DNA from 2 places in the Bordetella sp. 15P40C-2 genome. Region 2 is predicted to be linked to the other one. Evidence: predicted binding sites of a transcription regulator. Region 2 holds the regulator's gene; the other holds the start of a gene.
What was found. Region 2 encodes LexA, which represses DNA repair genes until DNA is damaged. Its sites were predicted from a motif close to ACTGTATNNNNATACAGT; they were not measured.

Region 1 (15,836 bases), on a different contig from region 2:
GCGTGCAATGCGGAGGCAGCGATGCGTTCTCGGGCGTCACCGCCAACCCGGCCGTCGGCTTCTGCGCGGACCTGCTGGTGCGCGCTGGGGCCACCGTGATGTTCTCGGAAACCACCGAAGTGCGCGACAGCGTGGAGCAACTGACCAAACGCGCGCAATCCGTGGAGGTCGCCCAGGACATTATCAATGAAATGGCGTGGTACGACGCCTATCTGCAACGCGGCCAGGCCGATCGTAGCGCGAACACCTCGCCGGGCAATAAAAAAGGCGGCCTGTCCAACATTGTCGAAAAAGCCATGGGCTCGGTGATCAAGTCGGGCACGTCAGCGATCAATGGCGTGTTAAGCCCCGGCCAAAGCCTGCGCGGGCGTGGCATCGAGAAAGGTTTGGTTTACGCGGCGACACCCGCCAGTGACTTTATCTGCGGCGCACTGCAACTCGCCGCTGGCATGAACCTGCATATTTTCACGACCGGCCGGGGGACTCCCTATGGTCTGGCCGAAGTACCGGTGGTCAAAGTCGCCACACGCACCGATCTCGCGCGCCGCTGGCATGATTTGATGGACGTGAATGCAGGTCGTATCGCCGATGGCGAACTGAGTATCGAAGATCTGGGCTGGGAAATGTTCCACTTGCTGCTGGACGTGGCCAGTGGCCGCAAGCAGACCTGGGCCGAGCGTTGGAAACTGCATAACGCGCTCGTGCTGTTCAACCCGGGACCGGTGACCTGAGGCCATTCGAGACGGGAATTGCCATCCGCCACGGTGGGCTTCCATCGTGGCGAAATTGAAGGCGCCGTTTGACCGGACGGCTACGCCCTCGCGGCAATAAAAAAGCCGACAGCTCTGATCGAGCAAGTCGGCATAGTCAGCCAGCCGGAGGGAGGCCGCGTCCCGCGCCCAACCGGCGCGAAGACGGGGCCCGCCCGTCAATGATCACCGCTGCTGAGCGATCTTCTTGGCCTGATCAGAGGCCTTGTTCAATGCTGCCACGGGGGGGGTCGTGCCAGCCAGGGCCTGATTCAATTCACTATTCAGAATGGGCTGGATACGATCGTAATGCGCCATACGGAACCCGCGGCTGGTCGAAGCCAGATTGCCACGCAGCGAATCGACGAGCGCCTTGGCGCCCGGCACCTTGTTATAGAACGACACGTCTGAAGCCCGGAACGCCGCATCGGTCAACGGCAGGTAGCCGGTCTGTTGATGCCACTCGGCCGCATTGACCGGCTTGGATAGCCAGGCCAGGAAGTCGGCCGTCGCTTTTTCCTGCGCTTGCGGGTGACCATTGACTGCCCACAGCGCCGAGCCGCTGACGAAGGGGCGCCCTGCGTCCTTGGTGGCCTGCGGGTAATACGGCAGCGGAGCCACGCCAAACTTCAGATTGCGCGTGTGCATGAAAGTCCCCGCTGCGCCACTGCCCGAGGTCAACACGCCGCATTTGCCGTCGGCAAACAGTTTGTCGCTCTTGCTATCGTCGGACGACTCGGTAAAGAGCAGCGAACGCTTCCAGCTCACCATCAACGCGATGTGACGCATGTACAAGGTATCGAACTTCAACACCGGCGCGGTCTTGCTAGTGGTCAGGCCGTTATCGTTCGAGGTGTAGAGCTGCTTGTTGACCGGCGCGAGGTTTTCCAGATGGACTTCCACCTGTTTGCTCGATGCATACGGGCAGTCGAGGTTGGCCACGTCGCGCAGCTTGAGCAATTCGGCCTGTAGATCGGCCCACGTGGCCGCGGGCTTGTTGGGATCCAGCCCCGCCTTTTTATAGGCGTCGAGGTTGTAGTACATGACCGGTACTTCGGCCATCCACGGGAAGGCCAGCAGGCGGCCCTTACTGTCGCGGATAAAGCTCGATGTGCCCGGCAGGAACCAGTTCAGATCCTTGATCGGGTACTTGGCCAGCAGCTGATACAGCGGCAAGATGGCCTTGTGCTCGGACACCACATCGGGCGAGCGATTGTCCTCGAGCTGAATCAGGTTAGGGCCAGTTTTCTTTTTGATGGCGTCCTGGGCCGCGGTCTGCAGCGCGCGCGCATCGTCAAAACCGCGCAGCTTGACCGTGACGTCTTTCTGTTCTTTGTTGTACTTCTTGGCGAGCTTTTCGAATTCGGCTTTGTTCGGGCCGTTCAGTGTGTGCCAGACCTCGATCTCGACGCCCGCGGCTTGTGCCACGCCGGCGATCGCCATGGCTGCGCTAAATACCCAAATGCGAGGGCTGGCGCCCAATCCGCGGGCGATGTCCGCCAATTGCAATGTCTTCATAGGTTTGATAGACCAAGAAAGGGAAATTCAGGCTCTGGCTTGCGTCCGCTCAGCAGATCGGCCAGAGCCCGACCCGAACCCACGCCCATGGTCCAGCCCAGCGTGCCATGACCTGTATTGAGATACAGATTGGGCACCCGGGTGCGACCGATGAGCGGTACGTTCGAAGGGGTGGCCGGACGCAAGCCCGACCAATAGCTGACATTCTCGAAATCGAGAGCGCCAGGGAATAACTCGCGCGCCAGCCGTGTCATGGCCTCGCAACGAGCGGTATTCAATGCACGCGAATAACCGGATAGCTCTGCTGTACCGGCCATCCGCAAGCGATCACCAAAGCGCGAAAATACGACTTTATGGCTGCTATCGGTGAGGCTGACGGTTGGTGCACCGGTGGGATCCACGACGGTAAAAGTAGCGGAATAGCCTTTAGCCGGATAAACGTTGCATGGCACGCCCAGCGGCCGCAGCAGATAGGGACTATAGCTGCCCATCGCGACGACATATGCATCGGCGGGAATGCGTTCAAAACGCCCGTCACGACCGATGACTTCCAGGTGCTGGACCTGCCCGCCCTCGGTGATCAGACGCGTGGCAGTCGTCTCGAAACGGAACTCCACCCCAGCCGCTTCGCAACGGCGCGCCAGACTGGTGGCAAACAGATGCACATCGCCGCTTTCGTCTTCCGGCGTATAGTCGCCACCCACGATGGTGGCGCGATGCGGCGCCAGTGCCGGCTCGATCGCCACCACTTCGTCCGCGGTCACGACACGACGTTCCACGCCGAAGTCGCGCATCAGGCCGGCGGCCTTTTGCGAGGTTTCAAATTCGTATTGATCGCGATAAAAATTCAGAATGCCGCGCTGCAAATGGTCGTAGCTAATGCCCAGCTCGGCGCGCATGGCCTGCAGCGTACTGCGGCTGTATTCGGCCAGCCGCACCATGGCGCGGATATTGGGTGCTAAACGGCCGGGCAGACATTCGCGCAAAAACGCCAGCCCCCACATCCATTGCCGCCAGTCGAGTTGGGGCCTGAACAGTAGTGGCGCGTCATCGCGGAACAGCCATCGCAACAGTTTCAGCGGCGCTTGCGGATTGGCCCAGGGTTCGGCGTAGGAAACGGAGATCTGCCCGCCATTGGCCAGGCTGGTTTCCTGAGCCGCGCCGGGGCGACGATCGATCACCACGACGTCATGGCCCGCCTGGTTCAGCCACCAGGCGCTGGAAATGCCTATGATGCCGCTACCTACAACCACAACTCTCATGCGCGCCTTGCTCCTTGCGCCGCTGGCGGCAACGGGCCTCGCCCGCTTGCTGTCGCAGCTGATTCCAATCATCGCTCGTGCCGCAGTTTACAGCGGCGACGGGGCCACGCCTATGACATAAAGGCAGGGCCGGTATCTATTTACACCTAAACGTTTCGACCGTGACGATCGCCTCAGCCCCCGGCAGCCGCGACATCGGCCTGCGAGGTAAAGGCATCCGCGTAGAACTCTTCAGCGGGCAGTCCGCACTGTGCCGAGAACTCGCGACGCGCGGCTTCGACCATGGGCGGCGCACCGCAGGCATACACTTGGTAGCCGGACAAATCCGGCAGGTCCTGCATCACGGCCTCGTGCACAAACCCGGTACGACCCGTCCAGCCATCCTCGGGCAGGCTATCCGACACCACCGGGATGAACTTGAAATCCGGCAAGGTCTGCGCCCACGACTGGGCCAGCTCGCTCATGTACAGATCCACGGGGCGGCGACCGCCCCAGTACAACGCGACCGGGCGTTGAATGTTGTGATGCGCCATATGCTCGACAATCGCCTTGACCGGCGCAAACCCGGTGCCGCTGGCCAGCAACACGATGGGCTTATTGGAATCCTCGCGCAGGAAGAACGATCCGAACGGACCTTCCAGGCGCAGGATCTCGCGCACCTTCATCTGCGTGGCGCCCGCCCCGAATACATGATCGGTGAACACCCCACCCGGCATATGACGGATATGCAGCTCAATCGGGCTGCCGTTGTGCGGCGCATTCGCCATCGAATAACTACGACGCTTGCCGTCTTTCAGAATGATTTCGACGTACTGGCCCGCGTAATAGCGGAACGGCTCGGCCGCGGGCAGCTGCAGACGCAACACGGTCACGTCGGGTGCGGCCAGGGACATTTCCTGCACGCGCGCGGGCAGCTTGCGGATCTGGATATCGCTCGCCAGACGGACCTCGGTCGACTCCACCACCAGATCCGATTGGGCTTTGGCCTGGCAGAACAGGGTATAGCCCTGGGCCAACTCTTCCGGCGAGAGAATCTGCGCGGGGTATTCACCCGCGTCCACCTCGCCTGACACCACCTTGCCTTTGCAGCTGGAACACGCGCCATTGCGGCAGCTGTACGGCAGCACGATGCCAGCGGCCAGGGCGGCGTCCAGCACGGTTTGACCGGCTTCGACGGTGAATTGATGCTGGCTGGGTTGAACAGTGACCTGGAAGCTCATGGATACGAATCTGGTGAAAAAATGCGCGGCGCCGGGCGATGGTTGGCAAAACGCTACAACCGCTACCCGACGGTCAATTTGCTATTCTATAATTTTTGCCGCACCGGGACGGCCCGGGGCGGCTGCCGGCACCTCGCCGGTTGCGTCACTTTCGGGGACGGCCCCAGTTGCCGGCACAGCGCCGGCGGTTTTATAGGGGCATGTCGTGGCCTGGATTATTCTTTTATTGGCGGGGCTGTTTGAGGTTGTTTGGGCGGTCAGTCTCAAATATACCGAGGGGTTTACCCGCCTGGTTCCTTCTGCAATCACCCTGATCGGCATGGTCGTCAGCGTCTGGCTGCTGTCTGTCGCCATGAAGTCGCTGCCGCTAGGTACGGCCTATGCGGTATGGGTGGGCATCGGCGCGCTGGGTGCGTTCATCTGCGGCATTGTGTTGTTCCAGGAAGCCTTATCCCCGATGCGCGTGATCAGCGTCTTATTGATCGCGGCAGGATTGATCGGGTTGAAGCTGGCGAGTTAATTGCCGTTTTCGCGCGCGGTCCTTCGCGCGCGAACAAAAATAATGTGGGCGACTATCCCGATGGATAGCCGCCCACATTTTCATTGAGCGGGCGCTACAGCCCGCCCTACCCGCTACAGCCTCAGAACACCGGCGACAGCACCGGCTGTTTCGGACGCACATCCAGCGCACGGCCTTTGCGGGCGCGCTTACCCACATAGGGCGCCAGCGCTTGCCCGGCGAGGATATCTTCGGTGTGTTTATTGCGATAAATCCCAGCCGCACGCACCCCTGCCGCGCCAATTGGCACGACTTGATCGACTTTGTCCGCGCCATCCAAGCCCATCAGAATGGTGCCACGTCCACCGCCAGACAGCGATTTGACCTCGTCCAGACCGAAGACCAGGAATTTGCCCTTGGCCGACAACAACGCAAGCTGAGTCGCCCCCTCGAACAAGGGCACGGGGCGCAGCAGCGCGTCCCCGTCTTCCACGGTGATGAACTGTTTGCCCGCGCGTTGACGGGAAGTCATATCGCTGAGCTTGGTCGCGAAACCAAAGCCGCTTTGCGTCGCGATCAACCAGCGGCTGTCCGGCGCGGCGGCGATGCTATGAACGATGCGCGTGCCGGACGCCAGATCGATCATCGTCGTGACCGGTTGCCCGTCGCCGCGCGCCGATGGCAGGCTCGAGACGGCAACCGTGTACACCCGCCCGTTGTCACCAATCGCGATCAGCGTATCGGTCGTACGGCACTCGAATGCGCCGTACAGATCATCGCCCTGTTTGAACGTGAACTGCGACGCATCGTGCCCGTGGCCCTGACGCGCGCGCAGCCAGCCTTTCTGCGACACGATGACGGTCACCGGCTCATCCAGCACCTTGGTTTCCAGCACCGCGCGTTCGGCCGTCTCGATCAAGGTACGGCGATCGTCGCCATACTGTTTGGCGTCTGCTTCAATCTCCTTGATCAACAGACGGCGCAGCGAGCTGGGGTTGTCCAAGAGCTCTTGCAAGCGCGTCTGCTCGTCGCGTTTGTCGGTCAGTTCCTGCTCGATCTTGAAGCCTTCCAAGCGCGCGAGCTGACGCAGGCGCATTTCCAGAATGTCCTCGGCCTGGCGCTCGGACAGCGAGAAACGCTGCATCAACGCGGCGCGCGGCTCGTCCGATTCGCGGATGGTCTGGATGACCTCGTCCACGTTCAGATAGACGAGCATCCGGCCTTCGAGCACATGGATACGGTCGGTGACCTTGTCCAGCCGATGGCGCGTGCGGCGCACCACGGTATCGGTGCGGAAAGCCACCCATTCGGTCAGGATCTGGCGCAGGCCTTTCTGACGCGGACGACCATCGGTGCCTATGCACACCAGGTTGATCGGCACGCTGGTTTCCATGCTGGTTTGCACGAGCAACGTATTGACGAATTCGTCACGATCCACGCGCGAGGTCTTGGGTTCAAAGACCAGACGCACCGCGGCATCCTTGCCCGACTCATCGCGCACCGCATCCAACAGGTTCAGCATCACGGCCTTGGCCTGTTGCTGCTCGGCGGTCAGGGCCTTCTTGCCTGCCTTGACCTTGGGGTTGGTGATTTCCTCGATTTCTTCCAGGACCTTTTGGCCCGAGGTGCCCGGCGGCAATTCGGTAACCACCAGCTGCCACTGCCCACGCGCCATTTCCTCGAACTGCCAGCGAGCGCGCGCCTTTAGCGAGCCGCGGCCGTTCTGGTAGATCTGCGCGATGTCCGCCTCGGGCGTGATCACCTGGCCGCCCCCGGCGAAATCGGGCCCAGGGATCAGGGCGTGCAATTCGGCGTCGGGCAGATTCGGGTGTTTGATCAACGCAACGCAGGCCTTGGCGACCTCGCGCAGATTATGAGACGGAATCTCGGTCGCCATGCCCACGGCAATACCCGACGCACCGTTGAGCAGCATCACCGGCAAACGCGCCGGCAGCATCTGCGGCTCTTGCTGACTGCCATCGTAGTTGGGCGCGAAATCGACCGTGCCTTCGTCCAGTTCGTCGAGCAGCAGGCGCGAGAACGGCGTCAGGCGCGCTTCGGTATAACGCATCGCCGCGGCGTTATCGCCGTCGCGCGAGCCGAAATTCCCGTGGCCGTCGATCAAGGGATAACGCAGCGAGAAATCCTGCGCCATACGCACCATCGCGTCATACGCGGCCTGATCGCCGTGCGGGTGATATTTACCCAGCACATCGCCGACCACACGCGCGGACTTCACGGGCTTTGCACCGGGGCCCAGGCCCATGTCCTGCATCGCGTACAGAATGCGACGCTGCACGGGCTTTTGACCATCTCCCAGATCGGGCAGCGCGCGCCCACGCACCACGGAAACGGCGTAATCCAAATAGGCCTGTTCGGCATAGCGGCCTAGCGTGATGGCCTCGTCGGCCTCGCCGGCGGGCTCGTCAAACAAGCCGGGTTGATTGCTGTCAGTCATGTGTATTCGAAATTGCTTTTACGGTGGGGCGACGGGCAGCCGTATCGGCCGCCCGGCTGACGGTCAGGCCGCGATCAGATATCGAGCTCCGCCAGATTGCCCTTGTCCTCGATCCACGAACGCCGCTGCGAAGATTCGCCCTTGCCCATCAGCATGTCGAACATGCGCGTGGTGTCCTCGGGCGTGAGCGTGCCGTAGCCTACGGGCAGCAAGCGGCGCGTATCGGGATTCATCGTGGTTTCCCAAAGCTGCTCGGGGTTCATTTCACCCAGACCCTTGAACCGGCTGATGCTCCATGAGCCTTCGCGCACACCTTCCTTGCGCAGCTTGTCCTGCGCGGCCTCCAGCTCGCCTTGATCCAGGCAATAGATCTTGCGCGCCGGGCGTTTGCCTTGCGCGGGAACATCCAGCCGGAAAAGCGGCGGACGCGCGATGTAGACATGCCCAGTTTCGATCAGGCGAGGGAAATGACGGTAGAACAGGGTGAGCAATAGAACCTGAATGTGCGAGCCATCCACGTCCGCGTCCGACAAGATGCAGATGCGGCCGTAACGCAGGCCAGACAAGTCGGGCGAATCGTTCGGGCCATGCGGGTCCACGCCTATCGCCACCGCGATGTCGTGAATCTCGTTATTTGCGAACAGGCGATCACGGTCGACTTCCCAGGAATTGAGCACCTTGCCGCGCAGCGGCAGGATGGCCTGGAATTCCTTGTCGCGGCCCATTTTGGCCGAACCGCCGGCCGAGTCGCCCTCGACCAAGAACACTTCGGTGCGCGACGAATCAGACGATTCGCAATCGGTCAGCTTGCCGGGCAACACTGCCACGCCGGAGCTCTTGCGCTTTTCGACTTTCTGCGCGGAACGTGCGCGGGCCTGAGCCTGCCGGATGGCAAGTTCGGCGAGTTTTTTGCCGTATTCGACGTTGCTGTGTAGCCAAAGATCGAGCGCGCTCTTGGCAAAGCCTCCCACCAGACGCACCGCATCGCGGCTGTTCAACCGCTCTTTGATCTGGCCCTGGAACTGCGGATCGAGCACCTTGGCCGACAGCACAAAGCTTGCGCGGGAAAACACATCCTCGGGCAATAGTTTCACACCCTTGGGCAACAGACTATGCAGCTCGGCAAAACCCTTTACAGCGGAGAACAGCCCCTCGCGCAAACCCGATTCGTGCGTGCCGCCCGCAGGCGTCGGAATCAAATTGACGTACGACTCGCGCACGGCATTGCCGTCCTCAGTCCAGGCAACCACCCACTGGGCGCCCTCGCCTTCGGCGAAGTTCTCATGGTCGGCGCCCGCGTATTGCTGGCCTTCAAAAAATGGCACCATGAGTTCGGCACCGGCCAATGCCTCGGCCAGATAGCCGCGCAGACCGTCGACGTATTGCCAGGTCTTGGTATCGCCCGTTTTTTCGTTGGCGAGCGTGACTTTCACACCCGGCAGCAGCACGGCTTTGCTGCGCAACAGGTGCTGCAGCTCGTTCAACGGAATTTGCGGGCTGTCGAAATACTTGCCATCGGGCCAGACGCGAACGCGGGTGCCCGACTTTTTGCGCCCGCCCTCGGCAAAAGGCGCGAGCGGCTCGGCCACCTCGCCGTCCTTGAAAACCAGACGGTTAGTCTGCCCGTCGCGCCAGACAGTGACCTCCAGCCGCGTGGCCAGCGCATTGGTGACCGACACGCCCACGCCGTGCAGACCGCCAGAGAACGCATACGCCCCACCGGCGGCCTTGTCGAATTTGCCGCCCGCGTGCAGGCGGGTAAAGACCAGTTCGACGACCGGCGCATTTTCTTCGGGATGCAGACCCACGGGAATCCCGCGGCCATCGTCCTCGACTGTGACGCTGCCGTCGATATGCAGGGTGACCTGGATCTGCTTGCCGTAGCCGGCCAGCGCCTCATCAGCGGCGTTATCGATGACCTCCTGCACAACGTGCAGGGGATTTTCGGTGCGGGTGTACATGCCCGGGCGCTGACGCACCGGCTCCAGCCCCTTCAAAACTCGGATGGAGGCTTCGGTGTAACGTGGTGTAGCCAAGTTATCCCCAAGATCTGTGGAAAAAAACCGACATTTTACGGATTAGTCTAGATTTTGCGCGGCCTTAGGTAGGTTGCGCAGGTCCTGACCAGTCTCAAATTCGGTAGGATAGGTTCTTTGCAAATGCGCGCCCGCGGCAAAAACATAAAACTCCGCGTCCGGCGTCGACGTTTGCAGCGCATCATCCTACACAAAACTTGCAAACCCTGTTGATTTCAACAGTGGTATGCTTATCAAATCACAAGTTTTTTTACCCAGAACAATATGGCAGGGGCGCCTGGCGCCCGAGATGCCGCCCAACCGAGAATTACCATGAGCGAGCAAATCAAGAACGTCAGCGACGCCAGCTTCGAAGCCGATGTGATCCAATCCAACGTGCCGGTGCTGGTCGACTACTGGGCCGCCTGGTGTGGTCCCTGCAAGATGATCGCCCCGCTGCTCGAAGAAGTCGCCAGCGAATACGCTGGCCGCCTCGTGGTCGCCAAGCTCAACGTGGACGAAAACGCGGACACCGCCGCCAAATATGGCATCCGTGGTATCCCGACGCTGATGCTGTTCAAGAACGGCCAGGCAGCCGCCACCAAGGTCGGCGCACTGTCGAAATCGCAATTGACCGCATTCTTGGACGGCGCGTTGTAATACACTACGGGCTATGTACCTGCGCCGGCTTGGCTGGCGTCTGGCTTAGACTACCGCGCAGGCCCGTCCGTGGCCTGCCGCCAAGACCCTTCTCTACTATCCCCTTTTCAACGCGATGCACCTCAATGAACTGAAGGCGCTGCACGTTTCGCAGTTGCTGGAAATGGCCGCCGGCCTGGAAATCGAAAACGCCAACCGCTTTCGCAAGCAGGAGCTGATGTTCGCCATCATGAAGCGGCGAGCCAAGCAAGGCGAGCAGATTTTTGGCGACGGCGTGCTCGAAGTGCTGCCGGACGGCTTCGGCTTTCTGCGTTCGCCAGAAACCTCGTACCTGGCCAGCACGGACGACATCTACATCTCGCCCTCGCAGATCCGCCGCTTCAACCTGCACACGGGTGACTCCATCGAAGGCGAAGTCCGCACGCCCAAAGACGGCGAGCGTTATTTCGCGCTGGTGAAAGTCGACAAGGTCAATGGCGCGCCCCCCGAAGCGATCAAGCATCGCATCATGTTCGAGAACCTGACGCCGCTGCACCCGAATCAGCCACTGCGCCTGGAACGCGACATCAAGAGCGAAGAAAACCTGACCGGTCGGATCATGGACATCTTTGCCCCGATCGGCAAAGGCCAGCGTGGCCTGATCGTGGCAAGCCCCAAATCCGGTAAGACCGTGATGATGCAGCACATCGCGCACGCCATCACGACGAACTACCCGGACGCGGTCATGATCGTCCTGCTGGTCGACGAACGCCCCGAGGAAGTCACGGAAATGCAGCGCACCGTGCGCGGCGAAGTCGTCGCTTCCACGTTCGATGAACCCGCCACCCGCCACGTGCAGGTCGCCGAAATGGTCATCGAAAAAGCAAAGCGTCTGGTGGAAATGAAAAAAGACGTGGTGATCCTGCTGGATTCCATCACCCGTCTGGCCCGCGCCTATAACACGGTTGTGCCGGCATCCGGCAAGGTTCTCACCGGCGGGGTGGACGCCAACGCGCTGCAACGGCCCAAGCGTTTCTTCGGCGCGGCGCGTAACCTGGAGGAAGGCGGCTCGCTGACCATCCTGGGTACGGCGCTGATCGAAACCGGCAGCCGCATGGACGAAGTGATCTACGAGGAATTCAAGGGCACGGGTAACTCCGAAGTCCACCTCGAGCGTCGTCTTGCCGAAAAACGCGTCTATCCGGCGATCAACCTGAACAAATCGGGTACCCGCCGCGAAGAGCTGCTCATCCAGCCCGATCTGCTGCAAAAAGTCTGGGTACTGCGCAAATTCATCCACGACATGGACGAAGTTCAGTCGATGGAATTCATCTTGGACAAGATGCGCGCGACCAAGACCAACGCGGAATTCTTCGACATGATGAAGAAGAAGTAAAACGACTTGATGGGGCCACGCAGTGGCTCCGATCTGGTCCGAGACGGGCGCCCCATACAGGTGGCGCCCGTTTTTTTTATGGCCGATTAGTGCTCGATATGTTCCTCGACCGCCTGCTGCTGGGTCTTGGAGGGTTTATCCTGGCCGCCTATCGGTTCGATCTTCGGATCGTCCCACGTGCCGGTGACGGCATACTCCAACGTCATGGCCCGCGCGAGAGGGCGTTTCAAGAGCCACTGCGTCAGGAAGGCGCCCAGACCGACCAGCGGATTGACCGCCAACCCCGCCACGACGGCCGCGCCGCTCGCGTCCAGATTGGGGATGACCACGGCCTTAAGGTTCCACACTTCGTCCACGAGGTCGGTGTCGCCAGCCAGTGCGATCGTTGCCACCGGGCCGTTGAGCTTGAACCCTTCGCTATGAGCCACGCCCTTGTTCAAGGCCAAATCACCCCGTATGGTGTCGAAGGGCAATCCATCGCGCAGAGCATCGGCCGGATTGGCATCGAAGGTCGCGAGGCGTTGTAGCGACTGCAGGGACAATAGCTCCAGGACGCGCATGCCGCGCGATTCGACCGTCAAGAAACGACCGTCATCCAGGCTGACCTGCAACTTCCCGTCGAGCTTGGACAGATCCCGGGTCCAGGGCAAATCGCGCCACGCGAGCGTGCCTTCGATGGTGCCCGAACCCTCGCGCACATGCTTGGGATAGCCCAGGCGGGCCAGCAGTTCACCCAAATCCTGTATCTGTGCCTTGGTATCGACCTCCAGGCCTCGTTCCGCACCGCGCAAGCGCCACAGCCCGGTCGCATCGAGGCGGGCGGCGTCGTTGGCGATCTGCAGCTTGTCCAGTCGCCAAGTTTGGCCGCGCTCCAGATTCGTGCCCTGCACATCTAGCTTGCCGACATCTTTTCCATACAGGACGAACTGATCCGCCTGCAGATCAATCGCCGGGATGTGCGACAAGTCTTCGTCTGGCGAAGCGCCTTCGTGAACCGGCATGCTGGAGGCGACCGCGGCCTGCCTACCCAGAGACAAGTGCTTAAATCGCGCCACCACGCGTCCAGCGATCGCGCCTGAGGCCTCCTGCCACGAGACCGAGCCCTTGACTTGCTTCGCATCGATGTCCAACTGCCAATTTGCGGGCCTGGGGCGTTGCGCCGTCAGCGTGACATCATCGACATCCCAGCCAGAGACGCGCAGCTTATCGACACGCAGCCGGATCTGCTCCAGCGCGGGCAGTAACGTGTCGGCAGATACGGTCGAGGAAGATTTTCCCGGCGACTCCACGGACGCGGCGACCTCCTTCCATGCGTCCAGATTCAATTCAGGCAGTTGAATATCCATCGCCAAACCCGGCGTATCCGGCAAAGCGATCTTCTGGTTCACCCCCAACGCGACACGCCCGAAATATCGATCCTTGGAATCGCGGTCATGCTCGAGCTGCAGCGACAAGTCAGACCCTAGCGTGACCGACAGCAGATCCTGCCCACCCTTGTTGCCTGTTTCCCCCCAATGCGCTTTCAGTGGCAGTTTGGCGGCCCGATCCTTGCCCAAAGGCGCCGGAAAATCGATACCTAGCCCCGCCAGATCGGAGCTCAACGAAATATCCAACGCCCCACCCGGCCCGGCACCGATCCGGCTGGTATAGGCAGTTTGGCCGGACAAACGGTCCAGCAACGGAACGCCGGCCCAGGCTCTGACCGCCGCGGCAGTCACCGTGCCCTCGACATGCAAGCGATCCTCGGGGCGCTCGAGCTTGCCGCTCACGCGCGCTGGACCGCCCAGGAACTGGGCTTGCACATTGGGCACGCGTACCCCTTCTTCCGAAAATGCCAGCTCGCCGCGTACGCCGTGCAGCATCGGCATCTCTGGCACGAATCGAAAGTTGTTGTCCTTAAAAACCACGGCACCGTTGACCTTGGTGTCCTCCGCATGCAGCAGGGGCACTTCGAGCTTTAACGGAACGGTCCATTCGCCCGATCCTTCGGCCTCATCGAGCAAGCCGCCGATCAACTCGCCGAGTTCATAATTCTTGGCCAGCGCGAGATAGGCCGGCACGGATCCCATGATGCGGCCATCCAACAACAAGGTCGCGCCATGCTCCATATTGGGAATGGAGGCCTTGACCGCACCCAGCTTCAACGTTTGGCCCTTGCCCGTGTGGGCGATACCCCCGCCCGGGGTATCGAGCGCCAAACTGACTTTGTCGACGACAAAATTGCCATTCATCTTTTCCAGACGCGGCCAGCCCTTGCCAAACTCGCCTGGCGGCGCATAGTCGACGATCGCGTCGTGGTAGGCGCCCGCGATCCGGAACTCGCCTTCATCGCCCTCGTCCTCAAACGGAAAATCGTCCAGATCGCCACGCACGGTCACCGCCGCGTCACGCGCCTGGCCCGCGGGCAAGCCACGGGCGAGCCATTCGCGCGCCTCGACGTTCACGGTCACAGGCAGGTATTTGTAAATGGCCGGCATACTGCCACGGACCAGCGTGCCTGAGATATCGGCACTGCCCGCAGCGGTCTTGCCCTGCGAACTCCAGCGTCCCTGCAAGCGAGCTTCCAAGTCCGCGTTGGCGAGATTAAGCGCGCGCACATCGACCTGGAGAGGCTGATGCGCGAAATGCTGTACGCGACCGTCCAGCTTCGCGGCATCGACTTGTAGTTGCGCGGGCTCGAACATGCCCGGCAGCGTGGTGGCCAGTCCGTTCAGCTCGGCTCGGACTTCGATGCCGCCGGGGTCCTCTTTACGCGAACTCGACTTGGGCGGATCGATCGATTGCATCATGCTCGCGGGCGGGCCCTGAACGTGCAGGGAGCCGGATGTCACGCTAACGGCTGGCAGCTTCTCCAGTGGCGCTGGGCGGGCAGGGTCGCGCGGCTCGGCCTGCCAGCGCAATTCGCGCACGAGCGCGTCGGCGGACAAGTCGGTGAGCTCTCCCTTTTCCCATGTGAGCCACGCGCGCGCCGCCATACGCCCGGCCACGGCCGGCGCCGGCACCCAAGGCCGCCATGCCTGAGGCTCGGCGTCGTCCAGTTGGGCATAAAGTTCGCCGGTCCAGCTCGATCGGCTGACGTTGAGCAACTGCCGCTGAAACTCACCGCGAATATTGATCGCTTGCGCCAACGCTTGCGGCGGGCGCGCCGACACCGCTACACGATGGCTGAGCAGACCATTGGACAATCGCATGGTCACGTCGTTGAAGGTCACGACCGGTGCATGACGCAACTCGTCTTGCCAATGCACCGTACCGCCCGCCACGGCCAAGTCCCGCTGCTTACCTAGCCATTTCCATACCGCCGCCGAACCGGGGTCGTCGTTGGTTTCCGACTGTCCCAACTTGAATGAACGCCCCGCTACCCAAACTCGGTCATCCTCATCCCGACGCAGCGTAATATCCGCGCCATCCACCCGCAGGCTCAGAAATCGCGGCGATAGCGCCAGGATACTGCGCCAACCCAACACCGCGGAGACGGTGGGCAGCTTCAATACCGGCAGATCCTCGGCGTTGTACACCAGCACGGAGTCCAACCTGACTGCCGGATTCAGTCCCCGCCAATTCGCCTCGATTTGGCCGATTTGCACGCGCTGGCCCAGAGCCTGACTGATGTAGCCCTCGATACGAGGACGCCATTGGTCTATATTGGGCAATACCCAATATCGCAAGCCCAGCAGAATTCCTGCCGCCAGGACATACACGGTGAACGCGGCCCAGAATAAACCGCGTAGGACTTTGGTAAATGACAGCACAGGGATGTGGGCAGAAAACGTGTCTTAAGGTATCGTCCCCTTATACCTGAAACGCGTTGTTCCGTCTGCCACCACACTAATGTCCGCCTCTGTTCTTGCTCCCGCCCTCGCCTGGTCCGGCTATCTTCGTCGTCGCGTGGATTCGCATCCCGACTTGGCGGCGTGGCTGGAAATCGCGGCCCGGCATGCCGTCACCCCCAATGCGCTGGCTTGTTGGCAAGCCGAACTGGTCGGCGCCGACGCACCGGCTATCCTGCCGGTTCCGCAATGCCGGGAGGTGCTGCGCCGACTGCGGGAACGTGTCTTTACGACATTGATGGTGCGGGAT
Region 2 (15,836 bases):
CCGGCATACGCGTCGCGCCACCCACCATGACGACACCTTTGACGTCGGCAACCTTCAAGCCGGCATCGCGCAACGCCGCGCGAGCGCGATCCAGGGTGCGGAGCACCAAGGGCTCGGCCAGCGTTTCAAACGCACCACGGGTGACCGTCACGTTGAGCTCACGGCCATCTTGCAGTGAGACTTGAAGCGATGCACTGCCGGCATCTGACAACGCCTCGCGCGCCGCGCGGGCCGCAACCAACACGGCGCGGCGATCAGAGGGGGCCAATGCTCCCAGCGCGCCGGCACGGCCTGGTGCAGGCGCGTCGGCAGCCTCCGCATCGGCGGCTTCGCCGGACAACGACGCCACGGCAAATTCGCCAATGGCCCAATCAAAGTCGTCCCCACCCAGCTCCGTATCGCCGCCGGTGGATACCACTTCGAACACGCCCTTGGTCAGACGCAGGATCGACACGTCAAACGTGCCACCACCGAGGTCGTACACGGCATAAGTGCCCTCGGCAGCTTGATCCAAGCCATAGGCGATCGCGGCCGCCGTCGGCTCGTTGAGCAGACGCAGTACATTCAAACCCGCCAGACGCGCCGCATCGCGCGTCGCCTGCCGTTGCGCATCGTCGAAATAAGCCGGCACCGTAATCACGGCGCCCACCAAATCATCGCCCAACACGTCTTCCGCGCGCTGGCGTAACTTTGCCAACACCTGCGCGGAAACTTCAACCGGGCTCAGCTCGCCTTGCACCGTGCGCAACCGCACCATGCCAGGAGCATCCACGAATTCATAAGGCGCGCCACTGGCTCGCGCCTCATCGAGCGAACGCCCCATGAACCGCTTGACCGACACAATCGTATTGAGCGGATCAGCCGCCTGCTGCGCCAGCGCCTCGCGGCCGATCGCGACCCCGCCATCCGCAAAATAACGCACGGCGGAGGGCAGCAACACAGCCCCCTCCTCATCACGCAACACTTCGGCCGTGCTGCTACGCACCGCCGCGACCAGGGAATTGGTGGTTCCCAGATCGATACCTACCGCCAGTTTGCGTTGGTGAGGGGCCGGCGATTCGCCAGGCTCGGAAATCTGCAATAAGGCCATGTATATGCTTTGAATCGGTTAACGCACCCGCGGCGCGGGCGTCGCGGCGCCGCCTGGCAAACCGCTATTGAGAGGAAACGGCGTCAAGTTCCTGCGCGATTTTCTCGATGAACATCCATTCGCGCACTTTGCCGCCAGCGGTGGCGTAGTCCTGTTGCTCGTCCAGCAAACGGGTCAGCGTCTCGCGCATCTGCGCGCGCGCCTCGTCAAGCTCGCCCTTCAACACGGCCTGCGCCTGCGCATCATCACGCGCATCGTCCAACATCTCGCGCCACTGCATCTGCTGCATCAGAAACGACACATCCATGGACGTATTGCTTTCCGTTTGCAGATCAACGCCGTGCTGCTCGCACAAGTAACGCGCGCGCGATAACGGATCGCGCAACAGACGATAGGCTTCATTCGCCCGCGCGGCCCATTGCATGGCCACGCGCCGCTCAGCCGCGCTGGCCGTGGCAAAACGGTCCGGATGCACCTGCGCCGCCACGGTGCGCCAAGCACTTTCGAGTGCCTGGGCATCCATGGCGAATCGCGCCGGCAAACCAAATAAGCTGAAGTGATCGTCCGCCGCCAACGTTACACCGTGAACGACTCGCCGCAGCCGCAGGTCGCCTTTTCGTTAGGGTTACGGAACTTGAAGCCTTCGTTCAAGCCCTCGCGAGCGTAGTCGAGCTCCGTGCCTTCCAGGTACGCAAAGCTCTTGGGATCGACGAAGACCTTTACTCCAAAGCTCTCGAAGACCATGTCTTCCGACGCCGGCTCATCCACGTACTCGAGCTTATACGCCATGCCCGAGCACCCCGTGGTGCGCACGCCCAGGCGCAAGCCCACACCCTTGCCGCGCTTCTGCAAATAGCGTTCTATGTGCGAGGCGGCCTTTTGAGTCAAGGTCACCGCCATATTCACCCCGCTGTCGCAACAGCAGCCGCGTCATCCTTGGCGGAAGCAACGGCATGCTTGTTCTTGTAATCCTCGACCGCCGCCTTGATCGCGTCTTCGGCCAGGATGGAACAGTGAATCTTCACCGGCGGCAAGGCCAGCTCTTCGGCGATCTGGGTATTACGAATGCTCAGCGCCTCGTCCAACGACTTGCCCTTGACCCATTCCGTCACGAGCGAGCTCGACGCGATGGCCGAACCGCAGCCGTAGGTCTTAAAGCGCGCGTCTTCGATAATGCCCGACTCGTTGACCTTGATCTGCAACTTCATTACGTCGCCACAGGCCGGCGCGCCCACCATACCGGTACCCACCGAGGTGTCGCCCTTCTCGAACGCACCCACGTTGCGGGGGTTTTCGTAGTGGTCCAGAACTTTATCGCTGTATGCCATGATGTTTCTCCCGTATCTTTGTCGTGGCGCTCAGTGAGCAGCCCATTGCACGCTGTTGAGGTCGATGCCTTCTTGGGCCATCTCCCACAGCGGCGACATGTCGCGCAATTTACCCACGCGGCTCTTGATCAATTCGATCGTGAAATCGACTTCCTGTTCCGTCGTAAAGCGACCCAGCGTAAAGCGGATCGAGCTGTGCGCGAGTTCGTCATTACGACCCAGCGCGCGCAACACATAAGACGGCTCCAGGCTGGCCGAGGTACATGCCGATCCGCTGGACACCGCCAGCTCTTTGATCGCCATGATCAACGATTCGCCTTCGACGTAGTTAAAGCTCACGTTGAGGTTATGCGGCACGCGGTGTTCCATGCTGCCGTTCAGATAGGTTTCCTCGATCTGCGACAGACCAGCCCACAGGCGATCGCGCAGCATGCGCACGCGTTCGTTCTCGGTGCCCATCTCTTCGCGCGCCAATCGGAAAGCCTCGCCCATACCGACGATCTGATGCGTAGCCAGCGTGCCCGAACGGAAACCCCGCTCGTGACCGCCGCCGTGCATTTGCGCTTCGATACGCACGCGCGGCTTGCGGCGTACGTACAAAGCACCAATGCCCTTCGGACCATACGTCTTGTGAGCCGAGAACGACATCAGATCGACTTTCAGCTTTTGCAGGTCGATCGCGACCTTGCCAGTGGCTTGGGCCGCGTCGACGTGAAAAATGATGCCCTTTTCACGGCAGATCTCGCCGATCGTTTCGATATCCTGGATCACGCCGATTTCGTTATTGACCATCATCACCGAAACCAGAATCGTGTCGGGGCGCAGCGCGGCCTTGAACACATCCAGATCCAGCAAACCGTCGTCACGAACGTCAAGGTAAGTCACCTCAAAGCCCTGACGCTCGAGTTCACGACAGGTATCCAGTACCGCCTTGTGTTCGGTCTTGACCGTGATGATGTGCTTGCCACGCTCGGCGTAAAAGTTCGCCGCGCCCTTCAATGCCAGGTTGTCAGATTCGGTCGCGCCCGAGGTCCAGATGATTTCGCGCGGATCCGCGTTCACCAGCTTGGCCACTTCGTTACGCGCGTTTTCGACGGCCTCTTCCGCGTCCCAACCGAACGCGTGGCTACGCGAGGCCGGGTTGCCGAAATTGTCATACAACCAAGGCACCATCTTTTCCACCACGCGAGGATCGACAGGCGTGGTAGCGGAGTAATCGAGATAAATGGGACGAGTAGTCATGAATGATGCTCCTGCTTATAGGGTGGCGCCGGCGGCGGCGACAGAGGGGGTGGCCACGGCGTCGCCTGCCCCGCGCTCCACTCTGACAGTGGAGCAGCCTTGGGCCGCCTTGGAGGCCTCCTGCAATTGGCGCAGCCGTTGCTGATCGACCAGATCTTGCAGGGAAACGGAATCCAGGTAGTCGACCATCTTGCGGTTCAGCGTGGTCCAGAGCTCGTGCGTCATGCACTTGCCCGACTTGCCGTCTCGCCCGCTGGTACAGTCGCGCTTGCCCCCACAGCTGGTCGCATCCAGCGGCTCATCGACTGCGAAAATGATGTCGGCGACCGTAACGTTGCGCGCCAGACGGGCGAGCGAGTAGCCGCCGCCGGGGCCGCGTACGCTATCGACCAACTCATGACGGCGCAGTTTGCCGAAGAGCTGCTCGAGATACGAGAGCGAAATATTCTGGCGCTGACTGATCGCCGCGAGCGTTACCGGACCGCTGTGCTGCCGCATGGCCAGGTCGATCATCGCGGTAACCGCGAAGCGCCCCTTAGTTGTGAGCCGCATGGTGCATTCCTGTGGAAACGTGCTGGCGCCCAAAGCCGGGCGGCCAATACCTGAGTGATTAGGTCAAGTATAGCAAATTCCTGACTAAATCGCTAGGTCTTCTTGTTGCCTGGAATAACACCGGAGGCGTGGGAGCGAGACCCCTCGCCGTTCAGCGCGTTGCGCGCCGCCCACTCACAAAAAACCGCGCCTGAGCGCGGTATGGAAAGCCGGCCATGGCCGGCGATGATGATGATCAGGCTGCCTGATATTGCGTAGCCCGCTTGCGAACCAACTCGAGCACACCTTGACAGGAGTCTTCCAGGTAGTCGAGGACCTTGCCAAAACCGTCCAATCCGCCATAATAGGGGTCAGGAACGGTAGCCTCTTCGAACTCATTGGCAAAGCGCATCAACAGCATCAGCTTGTGCTGATAGACTTTAGGGCATTGCTGTTGCAACGCGGACAGATTGTCCCAGTCCATCGCCAGAATGAGATCGAAATCGCGGAAATCCTCGGCGGTCACCTGGCGCGCTTGGCAGTGCGAAATGTCGTAGCCACGCTTACGTGCAGCCGCCTGAGCTCGGGCGTCAGGAGCCTCGCCAATGTGATAGGCGTGCGTAGCTGCGGAGTCCACGTGGACCACGTCGCCCAAACCGGCATCGTTCACCATATGGCGAAAAACGCCCTCTGCGCTGGGTGAGCGGCAGATATTACCCATGCAAACGAAAAGTACCTTGGTCATCATGGGTGTAAGTCTGAGGGAAAACCCGGAATATGGCAAGAGTTTTTTCTGTGGCGCAGCCCAGGAAACGGGCCGCCAGAACTCTCATTTTGTGCCGATACTTCAGGCACTTACAGCGCGTTTTCGGCGTAGAAATCAGGTTTGTAACGGCGACCGGACAGTAACCGCCATTAAACGCTTTTGCGGCGCAACAACGACATTTAGTTTTCGCTGCGGCGCCCACTCGGGCCCCGTACAGGGCCCCTGAAGACCACCGCCGGCCGCCCTTGCATCATCCGCCTAATATCAGGCGCTGCTTGAGGGCCGTCAACGCATCGCGCGCGGCCGCCGCCTGTTCGAACTCCAGATTCCGGGCGTGATCCATCATGAGCTTCTCGAGCCTACGGATCTCCTTGGCCATCGCTTTCTCGTCCGTCAAGATTTCGGTGTTAACGGGTGTCTCCAACGCTTCCTCGCGGGCCGGGGCCACAATGCCGTCGATCAGTTCCCGCACGGCCTTGTTCACGCCCCGCGCGGTGATACCGTGATCGGCATTGAACTTCAACTGCTTCTCGCGTCGGCGCTCGGTTTCGTCCATGGCCTTGCGCATCGAAGCCGTGATCTGATCGGCGTACAAAATGGCATAGCCATTCAGATTCCGCGCCGCGCGTCCGATCGTTTGGATCAAACTCCGTTCGGAACGCAGGAAGCCTTCTTTATCCGCATCGAGGATCGCCACCAAGGACACCTCAGGAATGTCCAAGCCTTCCCGCAAGAGGTTGATGCCGACGAGCACATCAAAAGTCCCCAGGCGCAGGTCACGGAGGATTTCGACCCGTTCGACGGTGTCAATGTCGGAGTGCAGATAGCGTACGCGGATACCGTGCTCGGTCAGGTAGTCCGTCAGATCCTCGGCCATGCGCTTGGTCAGCGTGGTCACAAGCACCCTTTCCTGCTTGGCCACGCGCAGTTTGATCTGGCCCAACAGATCATCGACCTGGGTACGTGCCGGGCGCACTTCGACGATCGGATCGACCAGACCGGTGGGACGCACGACCTGTTCGACGACGTTGTCCGCATGCTCTTGCTCATAGGCCGAAGGCGTCGCAGAAACGAAGACGCACTGACGCATGCGGGCCACGAATTCCTCGAGCTTGAGCGGCCGGTTATCCATGGCGGAAGGCAGGCGAAAGCCGTATTGCACCAGGGTTTCCTTGCGGGCGCGGTCACCACGGTACATGCCGCCAAGCTGCCCTATCGTTACGTGACTCTCGTCGATGAACATCAGCGCATCGGCGGGAAGGTAATCAATCAGCGTGGGCGGCGGCTCGCCGGGGCCGGCCCCCGACAGGTGGCGGGAATAGTTTTCGATCCCTTTGCAAAAGCCTAGCTCCTGCAGCATTTCCAGGTCAAAGCGCGTGCGTTGCTCGAGGCGTTGCGCTTCGACGAGCTTGCCTTCGGAGGTAAAGAACTTCAGGCGTTCGCGCAGTTCTTCCTTGATGGTTTCAATCGCACGCAGGACCGTGTCACGCGGCGTCACGTAATGCGAACCCGGGTAAACGGTGAAACGCGGCACTTTCTGGCGCACACGGCCCGTGAGCGGATCGAACAGCTCCAGGGTTTCAATTTCGTCGTCGAACAGCGTCAGGCGCAGTGCAAGCTCCGGGCTTTCCGCTGGGAAGATGTCTACGGTTTCGCCGCGTACACGGAAAGTGCCCCGGGTGAAGTCCGCATCATTGCGCGTGTATTGCATGGCCACCAGGCGCGCCAGAATCTCGCGCCGGGAAATGCGGTCACCCGAGCGCAGAATGAGCACCATGGCGTGATAGTCGCCGGGGTTACCGATACCGTAAATGCACGATACCGTGCCCACGATCACGGTGTCGCGGCGTTCCAGCAGGCTCTTGGTCGCCGACAATCGCATCTGCTCGATGTGCTCGTTGATGGACGAATCCTTTTCGATGAACAGATCGCGCGTCGGCACATAGGCCTCGGGCTGGTAGTAATCGTAGTACGAGACGAAATACTCGACGGCGTTCTTCGGGAAGAACTCGCGCATCTCGGCGTACAGCTGCGCGGCGAGCGTCTTGTTTGGCGCCAAGACGAGCGCCGGGCGGCCCAGACGCGCGATGATGTTCGCCATCGTATAGGTCTTGCCCGAACCGGTGACGCCCAGCAGCGTCTGGTACATGAGCCCGTCGCGGATGCCTTCGGTCAACGCCTCGATGGCCGTCGGCTGGTCACCGGCCGGCGGATAAGGCTGATAGAGGTGAAACGGGCTGTCGGGAAATTCGACGAATCCAGGAGCTGTCATGCTAGACTGTCTCTCAGGGTAAACCCCCCATTATCCATAGCACTGCTTGTTGCGTCTATCTCTCCTTAGCGAACCCTCATGAGCTCTCTTTTCGATTCCGTCGAACTTGCGCCGCGCGACCCCATTCTGGGCCTGAACGAACAGTACAACGCCGATCAGCGTCCCGGGAAAGTCAACCTGGGCGTGGGCGTGTACTACGATGACGACGGTCGCATTCCCCTGCTGAACGCCGTCCGTAAGGCCGAAATCGCGCGTATTGAAGCCGCCGCCGCGCGTGGCTATCTCCCCATCGAAGGTATCGCTGGTTACAACAAGGGTGCGCAAACGCTGCTGTTGGGCGCGGATTCCAAGCTGGCGGCCGAAGGCCGTGTGCTGACCGCCCAGGCACTGGGTGGTACGGGCGCGCTGAAAATCGGCGCCGATTTCCTGCGTCAGCTGCTGCCGCAATCCAAGGTTCTGATCAGCAACCCCAGCTGGGAAAACCACCGCGCCCTGTTCGAGCGCGCCGGCTTCCCGGTGGACACCTATGCGTATTACGATGCCGCGACGCACGGTCTGGACTTCCAAGGCATGCTGGCTTCCCTGCAAGCCGCGCCGGAACAGACGATTGTCGTGCTGCATGCTTGCTGCCATAACCCGACCGGCGTGGACCCCACGATCGAGCAGTGGGAACAGATCGCTCAGGTCGTGAAGGCACGCAATCTGGTGCCGTTCCTGGACATCGCCTACCAAGGCTTTGGCGCCGGTCTGCAAGAAGACGCCGCCGTGGTCCGTATGTTTGCCGATCTCGGTTTGACGATGCTGGTCAGCTCGTCGTTCTCGAAGTCGTTCTCGCTGTATGGCGAGCGCGTCGGCGCCCTGACGGTCGTCGCGGGCAACCAAGACGAAGCCAAGCGCGTCCTGAGCCAACTCAAGCGCGTCATCCGTACGAACTACTCGAACCCGCCCACCCACGGCGGCACGGTAGTTTCGTCGGTGCTGAACACGCCCGAGCTGTACACCCTTTGGGAAGAAGAGCTCGCTGGCATGCGCGATCGTATTCGTCTGATGCGTCAGCAGCTGGTCGAAAAGATCAAGGCCGCCGGTGCGACGCAAGACTTTAGCTTCGTGCTGCAACAGCGCGGCATGTTCTCGTACTCGGGTCTGACCTCAGCGCAGGTGGATACCTTGCGCGAAGAGCACGGTATCTACGCGGTGAGCAGCGGCCGTATCTGCGTCGCGGCGCTCAACAGCCGTAACATCGATACGGTGGCGAAAGCCATTGCCGCGGTGATCAAGTAAGCATTGCGTCACAGAGATCGAGGTGCGCGCAAGCGTTGCCTCGATCGAGAAAGCCCCTCCCCAACGAACTGTCGCAACGGGTCGTACGAGAATCCGACCCAATGCAAGGTGCGCCGATCCCAAGAAGTCGGATGTATGTCCAACTTTGGGGTGCAGCTCAGGACAAAGATAGCGGAGGGGCTTTTTTTGGCCGGTTTTGGCGGATCACGTTCATTCAGTGCCGTGCGCGACCGGGTAGAAACTCGACGCTATTGGCGGCAATTAGGCGACACCGCGCTAGCGAGCCCCCCGCGCCACACCATCGCAACGCGGTCGACTTGCATTTTCGAGCCGTCTCGTCCAGAATCCTGACTGTATATTCATACAGTCCACGCGGATCATTGCCATGGCTACCAAACTCACCGCTCGCCAACAGGAAATTTTGACCCTAATCCGGCAGACGGTGGCACGCACCGGTTTCCCCCCCACGCGCGCCGAGATCGCGCGCGCATTGGGATTTCGTTCGCCCAACGCCGCCGAGGACCATCTGAAAGCCCTGGCGCGTAAAGGCGCGATCGAGCTGACGGCAGGCGCCTCGCGGGGCATTCGGTTGATCGAATCGGTCGAGACAGCCACCGCCGCGCGCGAGAGCTCGTCAGCGGCCGCTGCTGCCTCCACGTTGGTGGGCATGGCGACGGAAACGATTACGCGGTTAATGCTGCCCCTGGTAGGACGCGTGGCCGCAGGCAGCCCCATCCTGGCCGCCGAGCATGTGGAACGTGAAGTCGGCGTAGATCCGGGGTTGTTTGCGCAAACGCCTGACTATTTGCTCAAGGTTCGCGGCATGAGTATGCGCGATGCTGGGATCCTGGAAGGTGACCTGCTGGCCGTCAAGCGCGTTGCCGAGGCACGCAATGGCCAGATCGTCGTAGCGCGCCTGGGCGACGACGTGACAGTCAAGCGTCTACAGCACCGCCAGGGACATATCGAATTATTGCCCGAGAACCCGGAATTTGAGCCGATTCGCGTCGATGGCACGCAAGAATTTGCGCTCGAAGGCATTGCCGTCGGCCTGATCCGCACTCACGCGTTGCACTGAAAAATATTGTTGTCGCGCTAACGCTGCAGGCGCGGTGTGTCTGGACCTGTAAGCGCGAGGCATGGCGCAACGTGAAGTAGTCTGCTGTGCTATCGAAGGAATGTCCCAAATCCCCATAGGAATTCAGGGCCTGGTCTCGCCATAACGAAGCGAAGACCCGTTGCCGCCGAACACAAAAGCCCGCGGCTGCAGTCGTATCGACGTCTGCAGCCGCGGGCTTTTGTGCAGCAGTGTTACTTACAGGCGCCCTTACGGACGCCCGCTGGTTGCCGCGATCAGTGCTTAATCACAGGATCAGCCGTCGCACTGGAGCTTTCCGCAGCTTTCGCCGCCAGAGGCTCCTTTACGACTTCATCCTCGGCCAGGGGCTCGGGCATGCGCTCGAGCGCCAGTTCCAGGACCTTGTCGATCCAGCGCACCGGAATGATTTCCAGCTGGTTCTTGACGTTGTCCGGGATCTCCGCCAAGTCTTTGACGTTTTCCTCGGGGATCAGCACGGTTTTGATGCCACCACGGTGAGCAGCCAGGAGTTTCTCCTTGAGCCCGCCAATCGCGAGGACTTCCCCGCGCAGCGTGATTTCGCCCGTCATCGCCACATCTGCCCGTACAGGAATGCGCGACAAGGCCGACACCATTGCGGTGGTGATGGCGATACCGGCCGACGGACCGTCTTTAGGCGTGGCGCCTTCGGGCACGTGGACGTGCATGTCACGCTTTTCAAAGACGGTATCGGCAAAGCCCAGACGGCGCGCGCGCGATCGCACGACGGTGCGCGCTGCCTCAACCGATTCCTTCATCACGTCGCCCAGCGAGCCGGTACGCTGAATAGCGCCCTTGCCAGGCATGTCCGCGACTTCGATGGTGAGCAAATCGCCGCCCACTTCAGTCCAGGCCAGTCCTGTCACCTGTCCGATCTGGTTTTCCTTCTCGGCCATACCGAACGAATAGCGGCGAACGCCCAGATATTTGCTGAGGTTGTCCGCATCCACGTGCACGGGGGTGACCGGCGCCGATGCTGCCTTGCCAGACGCCTTGGCTTCGTCGGCTTGAGCCAGCAGTTCCTTGACGACTTTACGGCAGATCTTGCCCACTTCGCGCTCGAGGGCCCGCACACCGGCTTCACGGGTGTAGTAGCGAACGATGTCGCGCAATGCCGAGTCATCCACGACCAATTCGCTTTCCTTGACGCCGTTGTTCTTCATGAGCTTCGGCAGCAAGTGATCGCGTGCGATATGGATTTTCTCTTCCTCGGTGTAACCCGACAGACGGATGACTTCCATACGGTCCAGCAGCGCGGGCGGAATATTCAGCGTGTTGCTGGTCGCCACGAACATCACATCAGACAAATCGAAATCGACTTCGATGTAGTGATCCTGGAACGTGTGATTTTGCTCGGGGTCGAGCACCTCGAGGAGCGCGGACGCGGGATCACCACGGAAGTCCATGCCAAGTTTGTCGATCTCGTCGAGCAAGAATAAGGGATTGCGCACCCCGACTTTGCTCATGTTCTGCAAGATCTTTCCGGGCATCGAGCCGATATAAGTGCGACGGTGGCCGCGAATCTCTGCCTCGTCGCGCACACCGCCGAGCGCCATCCGCACGAACTTGCGGTTGGTCGCACGCGCGATGGACTGACCCAGCGAAGTTTTACCCACGCCCGGAGGGCCAACCAGACACAGGATCGGTGCCTTGACCTTGTCGACGCGCTGTTGCACGGCCAGGTATTCGACGATGCGTTCTTTGACCTTTTCAAGACCGTAGTGATCGTCGTCCAACACTTTCTCGGCGTTGCCGATCGAGTTGTTGATCTTGCTTTTCTTTTTCCAAGGCAGGCCGATGAGCGTGTCGATATAGTTGCGCACAACCGTCGCTTCGGCCGACATGGGCGACATCAGCTTGAGCTTTTTCAGCTCGGCGTCAGCCTTCTTGCGCGCATCCTTCGGCATATGCGCCGCGATGATTTTCTTTTCGAGCTCTTCGATGTCGGCGCCTTCCTCGCCCTCGCCCAGCTCTTTCTGGATGGCCTTGACCTGTTCGTTCAGGTAGTAGTCGCGCTGCGACTTCTCCATCTGCTTTTTGACCCGGCCGCGAATGCGTTTTTCGACCTGGAGGATGTCGATTTCCGTTTCGAGCTGGGTCAGCAGGCCTTCCAGGCGCTCGGACGTGGCCAGCACCTCGAGCATGCTTTGCTTTTGCTCGAGTTTGAGCGGCAAATGCGCGGCGATGGTGTCGGCCAGACGGCCCGCGTCGTCAATGCCCGCCAGCGAAGTGAGAATCTCGGGCGGAATCTTTTTGTTCAGTTTGACGTACTGCTCGAACTGCGCGACGATCGCGCGGCGCAAGGCTTCGGTTTCAGAGCTTTGAGTGACGTCGAGTTCTACCGGTGTAACACGGCAAACAAAATGGGTTTCGGCGTCATCGATCGTATCGATACGCGCGCGCTGCGTGCCTTCGACCAGAACTTTGACGGTGCCGTCGGGCAGTTTCAACATCTGCAGGATGCTTGCGACGCAACCGATTTCGTAGACGTCTTCGGGAGTCGGATCGTCCTTGCCGGCGGATTTCTGCGCGACCAGCATGATGCTCTTGCCCGACTCCATGGCGACTTCCAGCGCTTTGATCGAGCGAGGACGCCCGACAAACAGCGGAATAACCATGTGCGGGAACACCACCACGTCGCGCAACGGCAGCAGCGGCAGATCGATGGGTTCAGAAGGCAGGGTCTGGCTGGCAGACATATCGGATTCCTTGATTTGACTCGGCGTAGTGAAAAGCGGACGCCAGGCAAACCCAGCTATCCTCGTCATCACGTCTCATATGGGAACAATAGCCGAAAATTCAAGCTATCGTCGTGCAGAGGGGCAGCAAAACACAAAAAAACCCGTTACAAAACGGGTCATTTGCCTACTCAGCGGCCGGCTGCGTCACAGTGGCGCGCGCTCGGCGCGCGCCGTTCCGTTTACTCGCTGTTGCTAGTATGTCAGCCGTGTTAAGCCGCCGCACCGCGAACCTGCGATTGATCCGATTTATCGGACGATTCGCCCTCTTCAGCGTAAATCAATAGCGGCTTGCCGTCGCCTTCGATGGCGTTTTCGTCAAGCACGACACGATTGACGTTGCCTTGTGACGGCAGGTCGTACATCGTATCGAGCAAAGCACCCTCGATAATCGAGCGCAGACCACGCGCACCGGTCTTGCGCTTGAGCGCCTTACGAGCAATCGCCTTGAGCGCGCCGGGCCGTACATCGAGTTCAGCGCCTTCCATCGCGAAGAGCTTCTGGAATTGCTTGATGAGCGAGTTCTTGGGCTCGGTCAAGATCTGAACCAGCGCGGCTTCGTCCAGCTCGTCCAGCGTGGCCACCACGGGCAGCCGACCAACCAGCTCGGGGATCAAGCCGAACTTGATCAGGTCCTCGGGCTCGACTTCGCTAAACAGTTCGCCCACGCCGCGTTCGGACTTGGCTTTGACCGAAGCCGAGAAACCGATGCCGGATTTTTCCGTACGATCACGGATCACCTTTTCCAGGCCGTCGAACGCACCGCCCACGATGAACAGGATGTTGGTGGTGTCGACTTGGACAAAATCCTGGTTCGGGTGCTTGCGTCCGCCCTGCGGAGGCACGGAAGCCACGGTGCCTTCGATAAGCTTGAGCAGCGCCTGTTGCACGCCCTCACCCGATACATCACGGGTGATCGAGGGGTTGTCGGACTTACGGGAGATCTTGTCGATCTCGTCGATGTAGATAATGGCGCGCTGTGCCTTGTCTACCTCGTAGTTGCAGTTTTGCAGCAACTTTTGAATGATGTTTTCGACGTCCTCGCCCACGTAACCGGCTTCGGTAAGCGTGGTGGCATCTGCCATGACGAACGGGACGTTCAGCATGCGAGCCAGCGTCTGCGCCAGCAAGGTCTTGCCCGAGCCGGTGGGCCCGATGAGCATGATGTTGCTCTTGGACAGCTCGACTTCGTCGCCCTTGATTTCGCCGTGGCGAATACGCTTGTAGTGGTTATATACCGCTACGGCCAGCATGCGCTTGGGCAGCGTCTGACCAACAACGTACTGATCCAGGAAAGTCTTGATCTCAGCCGGCGTAGGCAGCTCAGATCGAATGGCCGCGCGCGCGGTGGCCTGAGCCTCCTCGCGGATAATGTCATTGCAAAGGTCGATACACTCGTCGCAAATGAACACGGATGGCCCCGCGATCAGCTTGCGGACTTCGTGCTGGCTCTTATTGCAGAACGAGCAGTGCAGCACCTTGGCGTCGGCCGGTCCCTTTTTATCAGGCATATGTGTTTCGTATCTCTGGTGAGAATGCGCCAGCCACAGGGCCGGCGTATTCAACGCTTACTTGGACGTCACCGCACTGCTCCGGGTTTTACCGCGAGCTTAGCCCTCGGAGCGGGATGCGAGAACCTTGTCCACCAACCCATACGATACCGCATCTTCAGCCGACATGAAGTTGTCGCGCTCGGTGTCGACGGCGATTCTCTCTACCGGCTGTCCGGTATTGTCGGCCAGAATGCGGTTCAAACGCTCGCGCAGGTCCAGGATTTCGCGAGCCTGGATCTGAATATCCGAAGCCTGACCCTGGGCACCGCCGGACGGCTGGTGAATCATGATGCGCGAGTTAGGCAGCGTGAAACGTTTGCCCTTCTTGCCAGCCGCCAGCAAGAATGCGCCCATGCTGGCCGCCAAGCCCGTGCACAATGTCGAAACATCGGGCTTGATGAACTGCATGGTGTCGTAAATGGCCATCCCGGCATACACCGACCCGCCAGGCGAGTTGATGTATAGCGAGATGTCCTTATCGGGGTTTTCCGATTCCAGGAACAGCAACTGCGCCACGATCAGATTGGCCGTGTTGTCATTGACCGGGCCAACCAGGAAGATCAGACGCTCGCGCAGCAGGCGCGAATAGATGTCATAGGCACGCTCTCCGCGACCAGACTGCTCGATGACCATGGGGATATAACCCAGGCCGGTCGGCGTGACCGAAGACCCGCCGTACATTGCTGCATAGAAATCGGTAAACCTCTGCATACTTACGCCATCCCCATCAACTGATCAAAGGGCACTTGCTCTTCGGTAACCTTGGCTTGTTCGAGCACGTGTTGCACGACGTTGTCTTCGAGCACGATTGCTTCGATTTCAGCGCGGCGCTGACGGTCGGACAGGTAATAGCTGACAACCTGAGCCGGTTGCTCGTAGTTCTGCGCGAATTCCTCGATGCGAGCGCGGACTTGCTCGGGCTTGGCTTGCAATTGAGCTTGCTTGACCAGCTCGGCAACCAACAGGCCCAGACGCACGCGGCGTTCCGATTCGGTGCTGAAAGCTTCGGCCGGGATGGGCACCGACTCGGCGTTCGGGATGCCACGCTGCTTGAGCTCTTCGCGGGCAGCTTGAACGCGGCTTTCCACGTCGCTGTCGACCAGGGCCTTGGGCACGTCGAACTTGGCGGCTTCGACCAGGGCGTCCATGACGCTGGCCTTGGTGCGGCCTTGCGAACGGGCTTTGACTTCGCGCTCGATGTTGGCGCGGATGTCGGCCTTCAGCTTTTCGACATCGCCTTCGGCTTGGCCGAGGGCTTTGGCGAACTCGCCGTCGACTTCGGGCAACACGCCTTCGGCGACTTCCTTCACGGTGATCGTGAATTCAGCGGTTTTACCAGCGACTTCCTGGCCTTGGTAGTCTTCGGGGAAGCTGAGCGGGAAGACCTTGGTCTCGCCAGCCTTCAGGCCGGTCGCGGCCGTTTCGAACTCAGGCAACATGCGGCCTTGGCCGAGCACGAACGAGAAGCCTTCGGCTTTGCCGCCTTCGAAGGGCACGCCGTCGATAGTGCCGGCGAAGTCGAGCGTGACACGGTCGCCGCTGGCAGCGGCGCGGTCTTCACGGGCTTCGTACGTAGCGCGCTGTTTGCGCAGCACGTCGAGGGTCTGGTCGACTTCGGCGTCGGTGACCGGGGTCTCGTAGCGGGTCACGGCCAGCGCGGACAGGTCCGGCACGGCGACTTCAGGATAGACCTCGAACGTGGCCGTAAAGGCTAACGTGTCTTCGGCGACGCCTTCGGTCTTGGGCTCCAGAGAAGGAGTGCCAGCGACACGCAGCTTCGCGGCTTCGATAGCTTGTTCAAACGCACGGCCGACTTGGCCATTGATCACGTCGTAGCGGATGCCAGGGCCGTGGCTACGTTCCAGCATGGCCAGAGGGGCCTTGCCAGGACGGAACCCGGGCACTTTGGCCGTACGGG

Region 1: GOQ25_RS12005 (DNA topoisomerase IV subunit B) is a predicted target of LexA. The motif match lies at 9,948-9,965, and genes of this name have one in related genera.

The regions. Positions count from the first base shown of each region.
Region 1 is NZ_WSJA01000025.1:249,085-264,920, forward strand. It holds gene garD (galactarate dehydratase) at 1-731, shown strand, start outside; gene GOQ25_RS11980 (extracellular solute-binding protein) at 936-2,267, opposite strand; gene GOQ25_RS11985 (D-amino acid dehydrogenase) at 2,264-3,529, opposite strand; gene GOQ25_RS11990 (CDP-6-deoxy-delta-3,4-glucoseen reductase) at 3,703-4,749, opposite strand; gene sugE (quaternary ammonium compound efflux SMR transporter SugE) at 4,955-5,269, shown strand; gene parC (DNA topoisomerase IV subunit A) at 5,391-7,706, opposite strand; gene GOQ25_RS12005 (DNA topoisomerase IV subunit B) at 7,781-9,742, opposite strand; gene trxA (thioredoxin TrxA) at 10,055-10,381, shown strand; gene rho (transcription termination factor Rho) at 10,497-11,756, shown strand; gene GOQ25_RS12020 (YhdP family protein) at 11,843-15,508, opposite strand; gene glnE (bifunctional [glutamate--ammonia ligase]-adenylyl-L-tyrosine phosphorylase/[glutamate--ammonia-ligase] adenylyltransferase) at 15,588-15,836, shown strand, end outside.
Region 2 is NZ_WSJA01000014.1:158,254-174,089, forward strand. It holds gene hscA (Fe-S protein assembly chaperone HscA) at 1-1,090, opposite strand, end outside; gene hscB (Fe-S protein assembly co-chaperone HscB) at 1,155-1,664, opposite strand; gene iscA (iron-sulfur cluster assembly protein IscA) at 1,667-1,990, opposite strand; gene iscU (Fe-S cluster assembly scaffold IscU) at 1,993-2,418, opposite strand; gene GOQ25_RS06325 (IscS subfamily cysteine desulfurase) at 2,449-3,660, opposite strand; gene iscR (Fe-S cluster assembly transcriptional regulator IscR) at 3,676-4,212, opposite strand; gene GOQ25_RS06335 (low molecular weight protein-tyrosine-phosphatase) at 4,448-4,939, opposite strand; gene uvrB (excinuclease ABC subunit UvrB) at 5,208-7,229, opposite strand; gene GOQ25_RS06345 (amino acid aminotransferase) at 7,308-8,510, shown strand; gene lexA (transcriptional repressor LexA) at 8,896-9,588, shown strand; gene lon (endopeptidase La) at 9,864-12,326, opposite strand; gene clpX (ATP-dependent Clp protease ATP-binding subunit ClpX) at 12,578-13,876, opposite strand; gene clpP (ATP-dependent Clp endopeptidase proteolytic subunit ClpP) at 13,976-14,629, opposite strand; gene tig (trigger factor) at 14,632-15,836, opposite strand, start outside.